DNA from 4 places in the Rhodovulum viride genome. Region 1 is predicted to be linked to each of the others. Evidence: riboswitches for the same ligand, from Rfam matches in the RefSeq annotation. Region 1 holds a riboswitch; each other region holds the start of a gene.
The links. Region 1 has a riboswitch for cobalamin ahead of BYZ73_RS09845 (FecCD family ABC transporter permease). Riboswitches for the same ligand answer to the same signal wherever they lie in the genome.

Region 1 (3,349 bases):
CAGATTGGCCTCGCTCAGCACCGCGCGGGGCGGGCCGTCGGCCACCAGACGGCCGCGATGCATCAGCAGAAGCCGGGTGCAGAACCGGACCGCCAGCCCCAGATCGTGGAGCGAGACCATCACCAGGCGGCCTTCGGCGGCGAGGCGCGCGAACAGCGCCATGGTTGTGAACTGATGCGCCGGGTCGAGCCCGGCAATGGGTTCGTCGGCCATCAGCACGGGCGCCTCCTGCGCCAGCGCCCGGGCGATCAGCACCCGCGCCTGTTCGCCGCCTGACAGCTCGGTCGCGCGGCGCGTAGCGAACCCGGCCAGCTCGAGCCGCGCCATCGCGGCATCGACGGCTGCGCGGTCGGCGGGTCCGGGACGCTGGCCCGGCCCCAGATGCGGCGTGCGGCCAAGCCCGACCAGGGTCTCGACGCTGACCGGCCAGGCGATTTCGCGCGTTTGCGGCAGCCAGGCGGCGGCGCGGGCACGCTCGGGCGCGGGCAGGCGCGCGAGGCTCGATGTGCCCTTGTGCGGCAGAAGGCCGAGGGCTGCGCGCATCAAGGTGGTCTTGCCCGCGCCATTGGGACCGACAAGGCCCACGCAGTCGCCCGGCGACAGCCGTGCGGTGACATCATCGACCACAGGGCAGGCGCCGCGCCGGACGGTCAGATGCGAAAGCTCAAGCCCGGTCATGCGCCCGCCTCCGCCCGGGTGCGGTAGATCAGCCGGATGAACAGCGGCGCGCCGATCAGTGCTGTGACGACGCCCAGCTTGAGGTCGCGGTCGGGCAGCACCAGACGCACGCCGATATCGGCGGCCAGCAGAAGGGCCGCGCCACCCAGCGCCGAGGCCGCCAGCAGCCGCCCGGGCCGGGCGCCCACCAGCGGGCGCAGCAGATGCGGCACGATCAGACCGACAAAGCCGATGGCGCCCGCGACCGCCACCCCCGCGCCCACCGAGGCCGCGACACCCAGGACCAGCGCGAGGCGCAGCCGCCCGAGCCGGATGCCCAGCGCCGCCGCCGCATCCTCGCCCAGCGTCAGGGCATCGAGCCCGCGGCCGAGACCGGCCAGCATCAACCAGCCCAGAAGAGTCAGCGGCAGCGCCAGCCAGACATGGGTGAAGGAGCGATCAGCGAGCGAGCCCATCAGCCAGAACACGATATCGGCCGTGGCGTAAGGATTGGGCGAGAGGTTCAGCACCAGTTGCGTCAGCGCGCCCGCCAGCGCCGAAAGGGCGATGCCCGCGAGGATCAGCGTGAAGGCCCCGCCGCGGGGTCCGGCCAGCAGCAGCAGCAGCGAGACGGCGATCAGCGCGCCGGTCAGCGCCGAAGCGGGCAGCGCCAGCACATGCGCCGAGGCAAGCCCCGTTTGCAGTGCCAGCACCGCACCCAGCGCGGCGCTCGACGAGACGCCGATCAGGCCGGGCTCGGCCAGCGGGTTGCGCATGTAGCCCTGCAGCGCCGCGCCCGAGAGCCCGAGGCTCGCGCCCACCAGCACGGCCAGGATCGCGCGGGGCAGGCGGATCTCGCGCATGACCAGCACCGCCGCCTCGCCGCGCCCGGCCAGAAGCGCCGAGAGGCTGTCGCCGACCGACAGTCCCGCCGGGCCGATCAGCAGCGACAGCCCGAAAAGCGCCGCCACCAGCAGCGCAAGCGCCCAGAAGAGCCCCTGCCCCCTCATGCGCGCGCTCCGTCTCGGTCGGCCGGTCTTGTCTCCGGATCGTTCATCGCCCTGCCTTCCCTGCCCTTGCGGGCGGTCCGGGGCGCGGCGGGATCGGGCCAGCCCCCCGGACGGTGATCTGTCTCACCGCTGCGGGCTGGCCGCTCCGGGGCGCGCCCCGCGCCCGGAAAGGGTGATCGTCGCTTCGGCAGGTCTCCTGGCTTGCGGGTCGTCGCTTGGCTGGCCTTCCCGGGACAGGCCCAGTGGCGTCTGTCAGCCGCGCTCTCCGCCTACAGTTGCGGGGGCAGCCGCGGAGTTGCCCTTGCGGGGGCGCACCGCGTTCCCTTTTCTCCGGCCTTGCGGGCCGGAACCGAAGTCGCTCCTGCCTAGCCCATCGGCGCGCATTGTCAAAGCCCAATTGCGGGCGGCTCAGGGCTCTCCGGCCAGACCCTTGAGGATCGGGCAGTCGGGACGATGATCGCCCGCGCAGGCGGCCATCAGATCGGCAAGCGTCGCCCGCATCGCCTGCAGCTCCAGGATCTTGGCATCGATCTGCGCCAGATGGGTGCGGGCAATCTCTTTCACATCGGCGCTGGCCCGGGCCTTGTCGGTATAAAGCGCCAGAAGCGCCCGGCATTCCTCGATCGAGAAGCCGAGCGACCGCGCCCGGCCCAGAAAGGTCAGGTTGTGCAGGTCGGTTTCCGAGAAATGCCGGTAGCCATTGGCGCCCCGGGCAGGCCGGATCAGGCCGATCTCCTCGTAATAGCGGATGGTCTTGGCGGGCAGGCCCGTCGCCTTCGAGATGTCGCCGATATTCATGACCGGGCCTCCAGCGGCCCGAGCCCGCGCAGCCGAAGGGCGTTCGACAGCACGAAGAGGCTCGAACAGGCCATCGCGCCCGCCGCCAGCATCGGCGACAGCATGAGCCCGTTCAGCGGATAAAGCACCCCCGCCGCGACCGGGATCAGTGCGACGTTATAGGCGAAGGCCCAGAACAGGTTCTGGCGGATATTGGCCAGCGTCCGGCGGCTGACATGGAGCGCGTTGACGACGCCCTGCGGATCGCCCGACATCAGCACCACGTCGCCCGCCTCGATGGCGACATCGGTGCCGGTGCCGATGGCAAGCCCCACATCGGCCGCCGCCAGCGCGGGCGCGTCGTTGAGCCCGTCGCCGACGAAGGCAACCGGGCCCTCGGCGCGCAGCCCCTCCAGCGCCTCGACCTTGCCGCCGGGCAGAACGCCTGCCACCACATGGCCGATGCCAAGCTCGGCCGCGACGGCGCGCGCGGTCGGCTCGGTATCGCCGGTGATCAGCGCGGTCGCGACGCCCATCCGGTGGAGCCCGGCAATGGCCGCGCGCGCCGAGGGCTTGATCGGGTCGGCCAGCGCCAGCACCCCCGCCGCGCGCCCGTCGAGGGCCACAAAGACCGGGGTTGCGCCGTTTGCGGCCAGCGTCGCCGCCTCGGCCGCGAGGGGGCCAAGCGCGATGCCCTCGCGCGCCATCAGCCGTTCGGCGCCCACCAGGACATCACGGCCGCCGACCCGGCCCCTGACGCCGAAACCGGGCAACGCCTCGACCCCTTCGGCCTCGGGATGATCGGGGGCGGCGGCCAGGATGGCGCGGGCCAGCGGATGCTCCGAGCGGGCCTCGAGCGCGGCGGCAGCGGCCAGGACCTCGCCGCGATCGAAGCCCTCGGCCAG
Region 2 (3,349 bases), on a different contig from region 1:
CATGGCCCCGAACCGCCTTTGCCACCGCCGCGATATGGTCATAGGTCGACCCGCAGCAGCCGCCGACGATATTGACCAGCCCGTCCTTCGCAAAGCCCGCGACCAGCGCCGCCATCTCATCGGGTGTCTGGTCGTAGTCGCCCATCTCGTTCGGGAGCCCGGCATTGGGATAGGCGCAGATCAGCGTGTCGGCCACGGCCGAAAGCTCGGCCAGGTGCGGGCGCATCGCATCGGCCCCCAGCGCGCAGTTCAGCCCGATGGTCAGCGGCCGGGCATGGCGCACCGAATGCCAGAAGGCCGTGGGCGTCTGGCCCGACAGCGTCCGCCCCGACAGGTCGGTGATGGTGCCCGAGATCATGACGGGCAGGCGCAGGCCCTGTTCGGCAAAGACCTCCTCGCAGGCGAAGATCGCGGCCTTGGCGTTCAGCGTGTCGAAGATCGTCTCGATCAGAACCAGGTCGATGCCGCCCGCGATCAGCCCGTGCAGCTGTTCGGCATAGGCGATCCGCAGGTCGTCGAAAGTCACGGCCCGGTAGCCCGGGTTGTTCACGTCGGGACTGATCGAGGCGGTGCGGTTCGTCGGTCCCAGCGCGCCCGCGACGAAGCGATGCCGCCCGTCCTCGGCCTCGGCCCGGTCCATCGCCTTGCGGGCCAGCCGCGCACCCGCCTCGTTCAGCGCGAAGACCTTGTCTTCCAGCCCGTAATCGGCCTGGGCGATGGCGGTCGAGGAAAAGGTATTGGTCTCGACGATATCGGCGCCAACCATCGCATAGCGGTAGTGGATCTCTTCGATCACGTCGGGATTCGTCAGGTTCAGAAGGTCGTTGTTGCCCTTCTGCGGCTTGTCGCCGTGCAGATGACAGGCGCAGCCGCCGCCAGAACCGGTGAAATCGTCCTCGGTCAGGCCGAGCTTCTGGATCTGGGTGCCCATCGCCCCGTCCAGCACCAGGATCCGCTCGGCGGCGGCGGTGCGAAGGGTCTCGAAGACAGGCGAATGGCGGGCGGGGCGGGGCGCGGATTGGGTCATGGACGGCAGATATGGCCTTCGGCCGCGCCTGTCCAATTCATGTTTGTCAGGATCTTTATGAGCCCGGCTCACATTCACGGCCGATATTCTGCGCCATTGACAGCCGCCCGCCCGGCCGGGTAGCGCTTGTGGCGATGGTTCCCGCAGGCCTTGCCGGCCGCGCGGGTGAAAAGGGAACGCGGTCCGCCGGAACCTCCGGCAAATCCGCGGCTGCCCCCGCAACTGTAGGCGGAGAGCCCCCCGAGACGGCCACTGGACCGAACGGTCCGGGAAGGGTCGGGGCGGCGATGACCCGCAAGCCAGGAGACCTGCCATCCAAGCGTGTGAACCCGGGCGGGGTGCCCCGGCAAGGAGATCCGCGATGGATGACATCAGGGGCCGGCGCGGCCCGGTTTTTCGTGACGAGGTTCCGGGCGGGGCCGGTCTGCCGGCGATGCTGGAGATGGTGCTGATGCGGCTTGCCGCCTGCCCCCAGACGGGGCCGCGGGCGCGCGAGCTGGGCCAGCTTGGCTTCATGCAATGGCTGGGCAGCCTGCCCGGCCGGGCCGATCTGCCCGCCGCCGCCCGCGCCGCCGAGGCGCAGGCGGCACCGGGTCCGGCCACGGCCGCGCTGGACGAGTTCCGCCGCCTGCTGGTGCAGATCCGCGCGATGCCGCCCCGGCCGCTGGATCTGGCCCTGCCCCGCCCATGCCGCCGGGGCGGCGCCCGGGCGCGGCGGCTCAGGCTTTAGCCCGGACCCTTCGCGGACAGGGTCAGAATCGGTCCAGCACCCGCAGGTGATCGTGGGTATGCGCCCGCTCGCCATGCAGGTGGAACTCGACCTCGGTCCGCACCGGGATCAGAACGGTCTGGCCGTGCCGCACGCCGCGCTGCAGGAACAGGCTGTTGGCATAGGCCTGGACCGAGCCCACCGTGCCCCGCATCACTGCCACCTCGACCGCCGCGTGATGGTCAAGCGGCACCGACAGCGCCGCGATGGCCGCGTCATGGTGCTGCTGGCGGCTTTCTGGCACCAGCCGCCCCAGATCGCGCTGCGCGGGGTCCATGGCATAGGTCACGACGCCCACGCATTCGGCGGTCTCGGGCGCGTCCTGGTCAAGCCCCCGGCGGATCAGGTCGCGCAGCGCCTCGGACCGGTTCGACGCGCCAGACCGGTCCATGAAGGCGTCGAGCGCCTCCAGCAGGTCGTCTTCGATGGTGATCGTGATGCGCTGCATGGGCCCCTCCCGCTTTGCGGCGACTTTGCCTCCGGAGCGCGGGGCAAACAAGGCACAGAACCGCGCTTGGCATTCCCGCCGCGCCGGGCGTATGAAGATGGGAGGCATAAATCATACCGAGTCCTCATGCGCCCTCTGTCCTTCCTGGCCCTTGCCGTTTCGCTGAGTCTGCCGCTGGCTGTCGAGGCCGCCCCGCCGCTGGTGCTGGCGGTGGGCGGCGAACCCGAGACCGGTTTCGACCCGATCATGGGCTGGGGCCGCTACGGGAATCCGCTGTTTCAGGCAACGCTGCTCAGGCGCGCGGCCGACCTGTCGCTGGCGGGCGATCTGGCGACCGGCTGGTCGCTGTCGGACGACCGTCTGACCTGGACCGTCACGCTTCGCGACGATGCGCGGTTTTCGGACGGAACGCCCCTGACCGCCGAGGACGTGGCCTTCACCTTCAACGCCGCGCGCGACGGCGACGGGCTGACGGATCTCAAGGTGCTGAAGGAGGCCCGCGCTACCGGCCCGCTGACGGTCGAGCTGGAACTCCGCCACCCGCAGATCACCTTCACCGGAGATCTGGCGACGCTGGGGATCGTGCCAAAGGCATCCTACGGGCCGGATTACGCCCGCCACCCGGTCGGCGCCGGGCCGTTCCGCCTGGTCGAATGGCGCGAGGGCGAACAGCTGATCGTCGCGCCGAACCCCTATTGGCACGGCCCCGACATCCCGTTTCCGCGCGTGACCTTCGTCTTCGGGGCCGAGGCGACGGGGCTGGCGCTGGCGCGTACCGGCGCGGCGCAGATCGTCGCCGTGCCCCCGGCCGAGGCCGATGCCGCGCCAGAGGGGATGCAGGTGCTGCATGTGCCAAGCGTCGACAATCGCGGGGTGATGTTCCCGATGCGGCCCGCGGGCGGCCGGACCGCCGAGGGCGTGCCGATCGGCAACGATGTCACCGCCGACCGCGCCATCCGGGTGGCGGTCGATCAGGCGGTGGACCGGACCGCGCTGCTGGCGCTGGCGGTCAACGGCCATGGCGCCCCCGCCCATGGCCCGGCCGACGGTTTGCCCTGGGATAACCCCGAGGACCGCCTGACCGAGACCGGCCCCGACGCCGCGC
Region 3 (3,349 bases), on a different contig from region 1:
AGCCGGAGTGATCCGTCTTTGGGGCTGGGCCGGGGGGTAGGAGATTTCGAGCCCATGCTCCGCCGTCTCACCATTGTCACGGCAGGCATGGGCACCCCGGACAGCCACAGCATCGGTGCGCTTGTCGTGAGGCTGCGCCACCACCGGTGGACACGCCACAAGGAAAGCTGGGCTCTCGGCGTATTCCCCCCGGCTTGCATCGGCCAGAACAGTCAGATTTCAATTGCGATCAGCGATTTCCTGACCAATCCCGTGCGCCCGGACTGGTGCGATGCACTGGAATGGCAGCCCTCGCCCCTCTTCTGGGCGCATCGTCTGGCTCTGAGGGTCGTAAACTTCTCGGTGCTGCCCGCCTGGTGGCCGCGCCGGACCCGGAAGATGATCCGACGCCATCTCGAGATCCGTGTCGCCGAAGAGAAGGCCGCTGCCGAAGCACGCGAAGCGCTCCGCCGCAGGGCGAACGGGATGGACTGAGACAGGCGCGATCCCGAAACTCGCAACCATATATGCTGGACTTGTCCAATATCGCGGGCGCGAGACTGAATGCCCGCTTTTCGCTTTCGACCTGTCCATCGGGATTGTTGAGTGAACGTCGGCAATCGGCAGCGAACGGCCAGGCTCGCTCGGGGGTTAAACCGCGCTGCCTCGGGGTCCCACGTTTGAGTTTCCCCGACCAAGCGGACAACAGGTCTGGCAGTGGCGGCCCATTGCGAAGTCCTCGTCTCCGGCCTCTTGCCCCGCGGACGGAAAGCTGCCAGTGATCGACCCGTCGGTTTCCTTCGGGAATGAAAAGGGAATCCGTGCCGACCTCGGTCGGGAAACGGAACTGCCCCCGCAACTGTAGGCGGCGAGCATCTCTCGATAGGCCACTGGGGTCGCACCCGGGAAGGCGAGAGGCGCAGCGACCCGTCAGTCAGGAGACCTGCCGACGAGAGTGAAACCACGACCGGACGGGGTGTGCCGGGGCGGGATACCTTATGTGGCCGCCCTGCCGTATTCGGTTCGCGTCTCGTCCCGGATGGTCCTGTCTGACGGGACGGATCGGATGAAACGGACTTTCATGATCGCCGCGCTGCTGGTCGGCACAGCCCTGCCCCTGCACGCGCAGGAAACGGAATACCCCCTGACATTGACAAATTGCGGGCTCGAGGTCTCTTTCGACGCCGCCCCGGACAGTGTCGTGACCATCGGCCAGTCGGCGACCGAGATCCTGTACGCGCTTGGCCTCGCGCCGAAGGTTTCCGGCACGTCCGTCTGGTTCAATCCGGTCCTGCCGGAATACGCCGAGGTGAACAGCGGGATCGAGCGGCTGGCCGACAACGATCCCAGCTTCGAGAGCGTGGTCGGCAAGAAACCCGGACTGGTCGCCGTGCAATACGAATGGCACGTCGGCGAAAGCGGCATCGTGGCCACGCGCGGGATGTTCCACGACATCGGCATCCCGACCTACATCCTGCCCGCCGATTGCGACACCAAGGACAATTCCACCGGCGGCGATGGAACGCGCACCGGCGCCTTCGAGACCGCGTCCGTCTACAAGGGGATCCGCGAACTGGCGGCGATCTTCGATGTGCAGCCCGCGGGCGACGCGCTGGTCTCGGATCTGCAGGCCACCGAAAGCGCCGCGATCGCGCGCGCGGAAGACCTTGAACTGCCCGAAGATCTGTCGGCGGTGTTCTGGTTCTCTTCGGCCGATCTCGAGATCGACCCCTATGTCGCCGGGCGGCTCGGGGCGCCGGGCTACATGATGGCGAAGCTTGGGATCGAGAACGTCATCGAGTCCGATGAGGAATGGCCGACGGTCGGATGGGAAAGCATCGCCCGCGCCGATCCCGACATCATCGTCGTCGCCTCCATGGACCGCCGCCGCTTCCCGGCAGACGACGTGGAGAAGAAGCTGGAGTTCCTGCGCACCGACCCGGTCGCGCGCCAGATGACAGCCGTGCGGGACGGGCGGATCGTGCAGATGGACGCCCATGCGATGAGCGCGACGATGCGGTCGATCTACGGGTTGCAGGCGCTGTCCGAGGCGCTTTCGAAGATGTCCTTCGAATGACCATGGAGGCTGCGCCCGTGCGTGCCGTGACATGGCGCGGCCTCTGGCTGGCGCCTGTCGTTCTGGGCATGACGATCCTGGCCGGGACGGCAATCGGCGAGACCCGGTTGCCGTTCGTCACGGTGCTCGGGACGCTGGCAAACCACCTGTGGGGCGCTGGCTATCCGGTGGACGGGATCGAGGCGGGGATCATCTGGAGCTATCGCCTGCCACGCGCCGTGGTGGCGGCGTGTTGCGGGGCAGGGCTGGCGCTGACCGGCGTCGTTCTTCAGGCGCTCTTGCGCAACCCGCTGGCGGATCCCTACCTGATGGGCCTTTCGGCAGGCGCCTCGACCGGGGCGGTGCTGGTGACGGTCGCGGGCCTGGGCGGCGGCGCGATCTCGATGTCGCTTGGCGCACTGACCGGGGCGCTTCTTGCCTTCGGTTGTGTCGCGGTTCTGGCCCGAGCCGTGAGCGGGGATGTGGGAGGCGGACGCGCAACACAGGCCGCCGCCGCCCTCATCCTCGCCGGGATCGCCGGTTCGCAGCTGTTCAACGCGCTGACCGCCTTCATCATCGCCCGGTCTGCCAATGCCGAACAGGCGCGCGGCATCATGTTCTGGCTGATGGGCAACCTTTCGGGGATCAGGTGGGACGACGTGGGCGCCTGCATGGCCGTCTCTGTTGCGGGCGTCGCCCTCTGCCTGTGGCACCGGCGCGGGCTTGACGCCTTCACCTTCGGGGCAGACGGGGCCGCCTCTCTGGGGATCAACGTCCCGGCGCTGCGCGGCAGCCTCATCGCCGCGACCGCCGTCATGGTCGGGGTGCTCGTGTCGAAAGTGGGTGCCATCGGGTTTGTCGGCCTCGTCGTGCCCCATGCCATGCGGTTTCTCGTGGGCGCCCGTCACGACCGGCTGGTGCCTGCCTCGGCGCTGGCCGGGGCGGTGTTTCTGGTCGCTGCCGACGTGATCAGCCGCAGTCTCGTCCCGGGCCAGGTTCTGCCCATAGGGGTGGTGACCGCGCTTGTGGGCGCCCCCGCCTTCGCGCTGATCCTCGTGCACGGAGCGCGCAAATGAAGGTCGAGCTGCGGCACCTGTCGGCCAGGATCCACCGCGCGCCATTGCTGGAGGATATTTCGGTCCGCATCGAACGCGGGGAACTCTTCGGCCTTGTCGGCCCCAACGGATCGGGCAAATCCACGCTGATGCGCTGTCTCGCGGGGCTGCAGCGTCCGACCTCGGGCGGCATTCTGGTGGAGGATGCAGATCTTGCGCGGATGCCCGCCCGGCACCGCGCGCGGCGCATCGCCTTCGT
Region 4 (3,349 bases), on a different contig from region 1:
TCCGGCTCGCGGGCGGCGGCACCGCGCACCGGGTCTTTGCCGCGGGCGCCGCGATGACCGGCGCGGTGCTGGGCGAGGGCTATCTTTCCGGCACCGGGCTGACCGTCGGCGGCGTCTTCGGCCGCATCGCCGGGGCAGGCGCGGCCGCGCTTGCGGGCCCCGCCGCCAACCGCCCGCGCCCCGCCGCCGTTCCGGCCCCGGCGGCGACGGACCCCGCTCCGCCAGAGCCCGAGCCCTGGGCCGAGGCCGCCCGCGCGCTGAACATCTGCAACACCTGCGGCTTCTGCACCGGGCTTTGCGCGGTCTTTCCGGCGGCCCGGCGGCGCCCAAGCCTCGCGGCGGGCGATCTGCGCCATCTGGCCCATCTCTGCCATGACTGCCGGTCCTGCCATTACGACTGCCAATACGCGCCGCCCCATGCGCTGGCCGTCAACCTGCCCGCGGCGCTGGCCGCCGCGCGCGCCGCCGATCACGCAGCAGGGCTGCCCCCGCGCCTGCCCGACCTGATCTTCCTGATATGCCTGATCGGCCCGCCGCTGGCCGCCCTGATCCTGCTCCCGCCCGGAGTTCTTTTTTCCGCCCGAAACGGGCCGGGCGCCTTCTATGCGGTGATCCCACACGCGGCGATGGCGGGCGGCGCGGCACTGGCCTTCGCGGGGGCCGGTCTTGGCCTCGGGCTGCGGCTCTGGCGGTTCTGGCGCGCAACCGGCGGCCCACCCGCCCGGCCGTCGCTTGAAAGCCTCGGCCGGGGCTGCCGCGATGCGCTGACGCTGGCCAATCTCGGGGCCGCACGCGCCTGCGACGGGGCGCACGGCCCGGTCGGGCGGGCGCGGCGCTGGAGCCATCACCTGCTGGTCACAGGCACCGCGCTGACCGCGCTCGCAACCCTTGCCGGAGCCGTCCTGCATCTTGGCGGCGCGCTGGCGCCCTATCCGCTGGCCAGCGCGCCCGTGCTGCTGGGCAGCCTTGGCGGCATCGCCATGCTGGCCGGGCTCGCCGGGCTCGAACGCTGGCACCGGACCGCCGACCGCCGACCGGCCGCGCCGCGCATGCAGGCCGCCAATCGCGGGCTTCGGGCGCAGCTTGCCATCGTCGCCGCCTCGGGCCTTGCGCTTCTGGCCTTGCGCGACGGCGCCGCCATGGGGCTGATGCTGGCGCTCCATCTGGGCGCGGTGCTGGGGCTGGTGCTGGCGCTGCCCTTCGGCAAGCTCGGCCATGGCGGGTTTCGCAGCCTCGCCCTGATCCGCCATGCGGGCGAAGAGGCCGCCCGCCGCCCCGGCCCCGACCATCGCGCTTGACAAGACCCGCGCGGGGCGGGCATGACACGCGGCGCTGGTGCCCGCCTCAGGACGGGTGAAAAGGGAATGCGCCAGAGGCCGGAGTCGATGCATCGGGCCTTCAAGCGCAGCCGCCCCCGCGACCGTGACCGGAGAGGCCGCCCGATGCCACTGGCCCGATGAGGCTGGGAAGGCAGGGCCGCCGCCAGAGGCCCCGCCTCTGACATCCGCAAGCCGGGAGACCTGCCAGCCCGAACGACGTGAACCGGACGGGGTGTTCCGGTGTCGGGTCCGGCTTCGGCTCTGCCCGCGCTTCGCCCTTGTCCCCCGACCAAGTGGGGCCCGACGATGAGTGTTTCCGTTTCCTTCTGCCGCCGGGCCTGTCCGGCATGAGCGCGCCCGAACCCGCCCCGGTCGAGCTGCTGGTCTGCACGACCTGCAAGCGCCGCCAGCCCGCCGATCCCGATACCCCCCGTCCGGGCAGCCTGCTTCACGAGGCCCTCCGCGCCCATGGCTTGCCCGACGGCGTGCGCCTTGTGCCCGTCGAATGCCTCTCGGCCTGTGCCTCGGGTTGCACCGTCGCGCTGCGGGGGCCGGGCCGCTGGACCTATGTCTATGGCAATTTCGACGAGACGACCGGCGCGCCCATCCTCGCCGAGGGCGCCCGTGCCTATCGCGACGCCGCCGACGGGCTCGTGCCCTGGCGCGAACGCCCCGAGCATTTCCGCAAGAACTGCATTGCCCGCATCCCGCCCATGGAGGCCCTGAAATGACCGATCTCGCCAAGCTTCCCGTCACCGTCGTCACCGGCTTTCTCGGCTCGGGCAAGACCACGCTGATCCGCCACCTGATGCAGAATGCGGGCGGCCGCCGGCTGGCCGTCCTGGTCAACGAATTCGGCGATGTCGGCGTCGATGGCGAGATCCTGAAGGGCTGTGCCCTGCCCGACTGCCCGGCCGAGAACGTGGTCGAGCTTGCCAATGGCTGCATCTGCTGCACCGTCGCCGACGAGTTCATCCCGACCATGGAGGCGCTGTTGCAGCTTGACCCGCGCCCCGACCACATCCTGATCGAGACCTCGGGGCTGGCGCTGCCGAAACCGCTGCTGAAGGCCTTCGACTGGCCCGCGATCCGCTCGCGCATCACCGTCGACGGGGTGATCGCGGTGGCCGATGCCGAGGCCGTGGCCGCGGGCCGCTTCGCGCCGAATGTCGCCGCGGTCGATGCCCAGCGCGCCGCCGATGACAGCCTCGATCACGAGACGCCGCTGTCCGAGGTCTTCGAGGACCAGATCGCCTGCGCCGATATCGTGCTGCTGACCAAGCCCGATCTGGCCGGGCCCGAAGGCGTGGCCGCCGCCCGCGCCGTGATCGAGGCCGAGGCGCCGCGCCCGCTGCCCGTGGTCGAGGTGACCGAAGGCGCGGTCGATCCGCGCGTGATCCTGGGACTTGGCGCGGCCGCCGAGGATGATCTGGACGCCCGGCCCAGCCATCACGACAGCGGCGCCGAGCATGACCATGACGAATTCGAAAGCGTGGTGATCGATCTGCCCGAACAGGACGACCCCGAGGCGCTCTCGGCCCGGATCGAGGCTCTGGCGCGCACGCAGAACATCTTGCGGGTCAAGGGCCATGTCGCGGTCGCGGGCAAACCGATGCGGCTTCTGGTGCAGGCGGTGGGCGCGCGGGTGCGCCATCAGTTCGACCGGCCCTGGGCGCCGGACGAGACCCGCGCCACCCGGCTTGTCGTGATCGCCGAGCATGACGATATCGACGAAGGCGCGATCCGCGCGGCTCTGAGCGCCTGAGGCCGCCCCCATGCATGTCGTCTTCCGCGAAAGCCACGGGCTCGAGGAAACCGCCGTTCCGACGGATCTGGGTCAGGACCCGGCCGATCTGGCGGTGCTGTCCTTTTCCGACAGCGATCTCGGGGCCTTCGCGGCGGGCTGGCATCGCGGCGGCGGCCCCGAAGGCCGGATGCCCACCCTCAGGTTGGCCAATCTCGCGGCCCTGATCCATCCGCTCTCGGTCGATACCTATGCCGAGCGCACGCTTTCGGGGGCGAAGGGCATC

Region 2: linked by a shared signal. The riboswitch ahead of BYZ73_RS03345 (hypothetical protein) and the one ahead of BYZ73_RS09845 (FecCD family ABC transporter permease) in region 1 are both predicted to bind cobalamin.
Region 3: linked by a shared signal. The riboswitch ahead of BYZ73_RS23570 (ABC transporter substrate-binding protein) and the one ahead of BYZ73_RS09845 (FecCD family ABC transporter permease) in region 1 are both predicted to bind cobalamin.
Region 4: linked by a shared signal. The riboswitch ahead of BYZ73_RS07290 (DUF1636 family protein) and the one ahead of BYZ73_RS09845 (FecCD family ABC transporter permease) in region 1 are both predicted to bind cobalamin.

Annotation. Positions count from the first base shown of each region.
Region 1 is NZ_MUAV01000009.1:132,690-136,038, reverse strand. Features, by position in the region: gene BYZ73_RS09850 (ABC transporter ATP-binding protein) at 1-678, opposite strand, end outside; gene BYZ73_RS09845 (FecCD family ABC transporter permease) at 675-1,667, opposite strand; cobalamin riboswitch at 1,837-2,036, opposite strand; gene cueR (Cu(I)-responsive transcriptional regulator) at 2,076-2,465, opposite strand; gene BYZ73_RS09835 (heavy metal translocating P-type ATPase) at 2,462-3,349, opposite strand, start outside.
Region 2 is NZ_MUAV01000003.1:124,962-128,310, reverse strand. Features, by position in the region: gene metH (methionine synthase) at 1-1,027, opposite strand, end outside; cobalamin riboswitch at 1,146-1,357, shown strand; gene BYZ73_RS03345 (hypothetical protein) at 1,389-1,757, shown strand; gene nikR (nickel-responsive transcriptional regulator NikR) at 1,780-2,244, opposite strand; gene BYZ73_RS03335 (ABC transporter substrate-binding protein) at 2,371-3,349, shown strand, end outside.
Region 3 is NZ_MUAV01000012.1:2,435-5,783, forward strand. Features, by position in the region: gene BYZ73_RS11480 (hypothetical protein) at 1-474, shown strand, start outside; cobalamin riboswitch at 754-944, shown strand; gene BYZ73_RS23570 (ABC transporter substrate-binding protein) at 1,061-2,056, shown strand; gene BYZ73_RS11490 (FecCD family ABC transporter permease) at 2,053-3,111, shown strand; gene BYZ73_RS11495 (ABC transporter ATP-binding protein) at 3,108-3,349, shown strand, end outside.
Region 4 is NZ_MUAV01000006.1:207,719-211,067, reverse strand. Features, by position in the region: gene tcuA (FAD-dependent tricarballylate dehydrogenase TcuA) at 1-1,298, shown strand, start outside; cobalamin riboswitch at 1,320-1,542, shown strand; gene BYZ73_RS07290 (DUF1636 family protein) at 1,667-2,050, shown strand; gene cobW (cobalamin biosynthesis protein CobW) at 2,047-3,084, shown strand; gene cobN (cobaltochelatase subunit CobN) at 3,095-3,349, shown strand, end outside.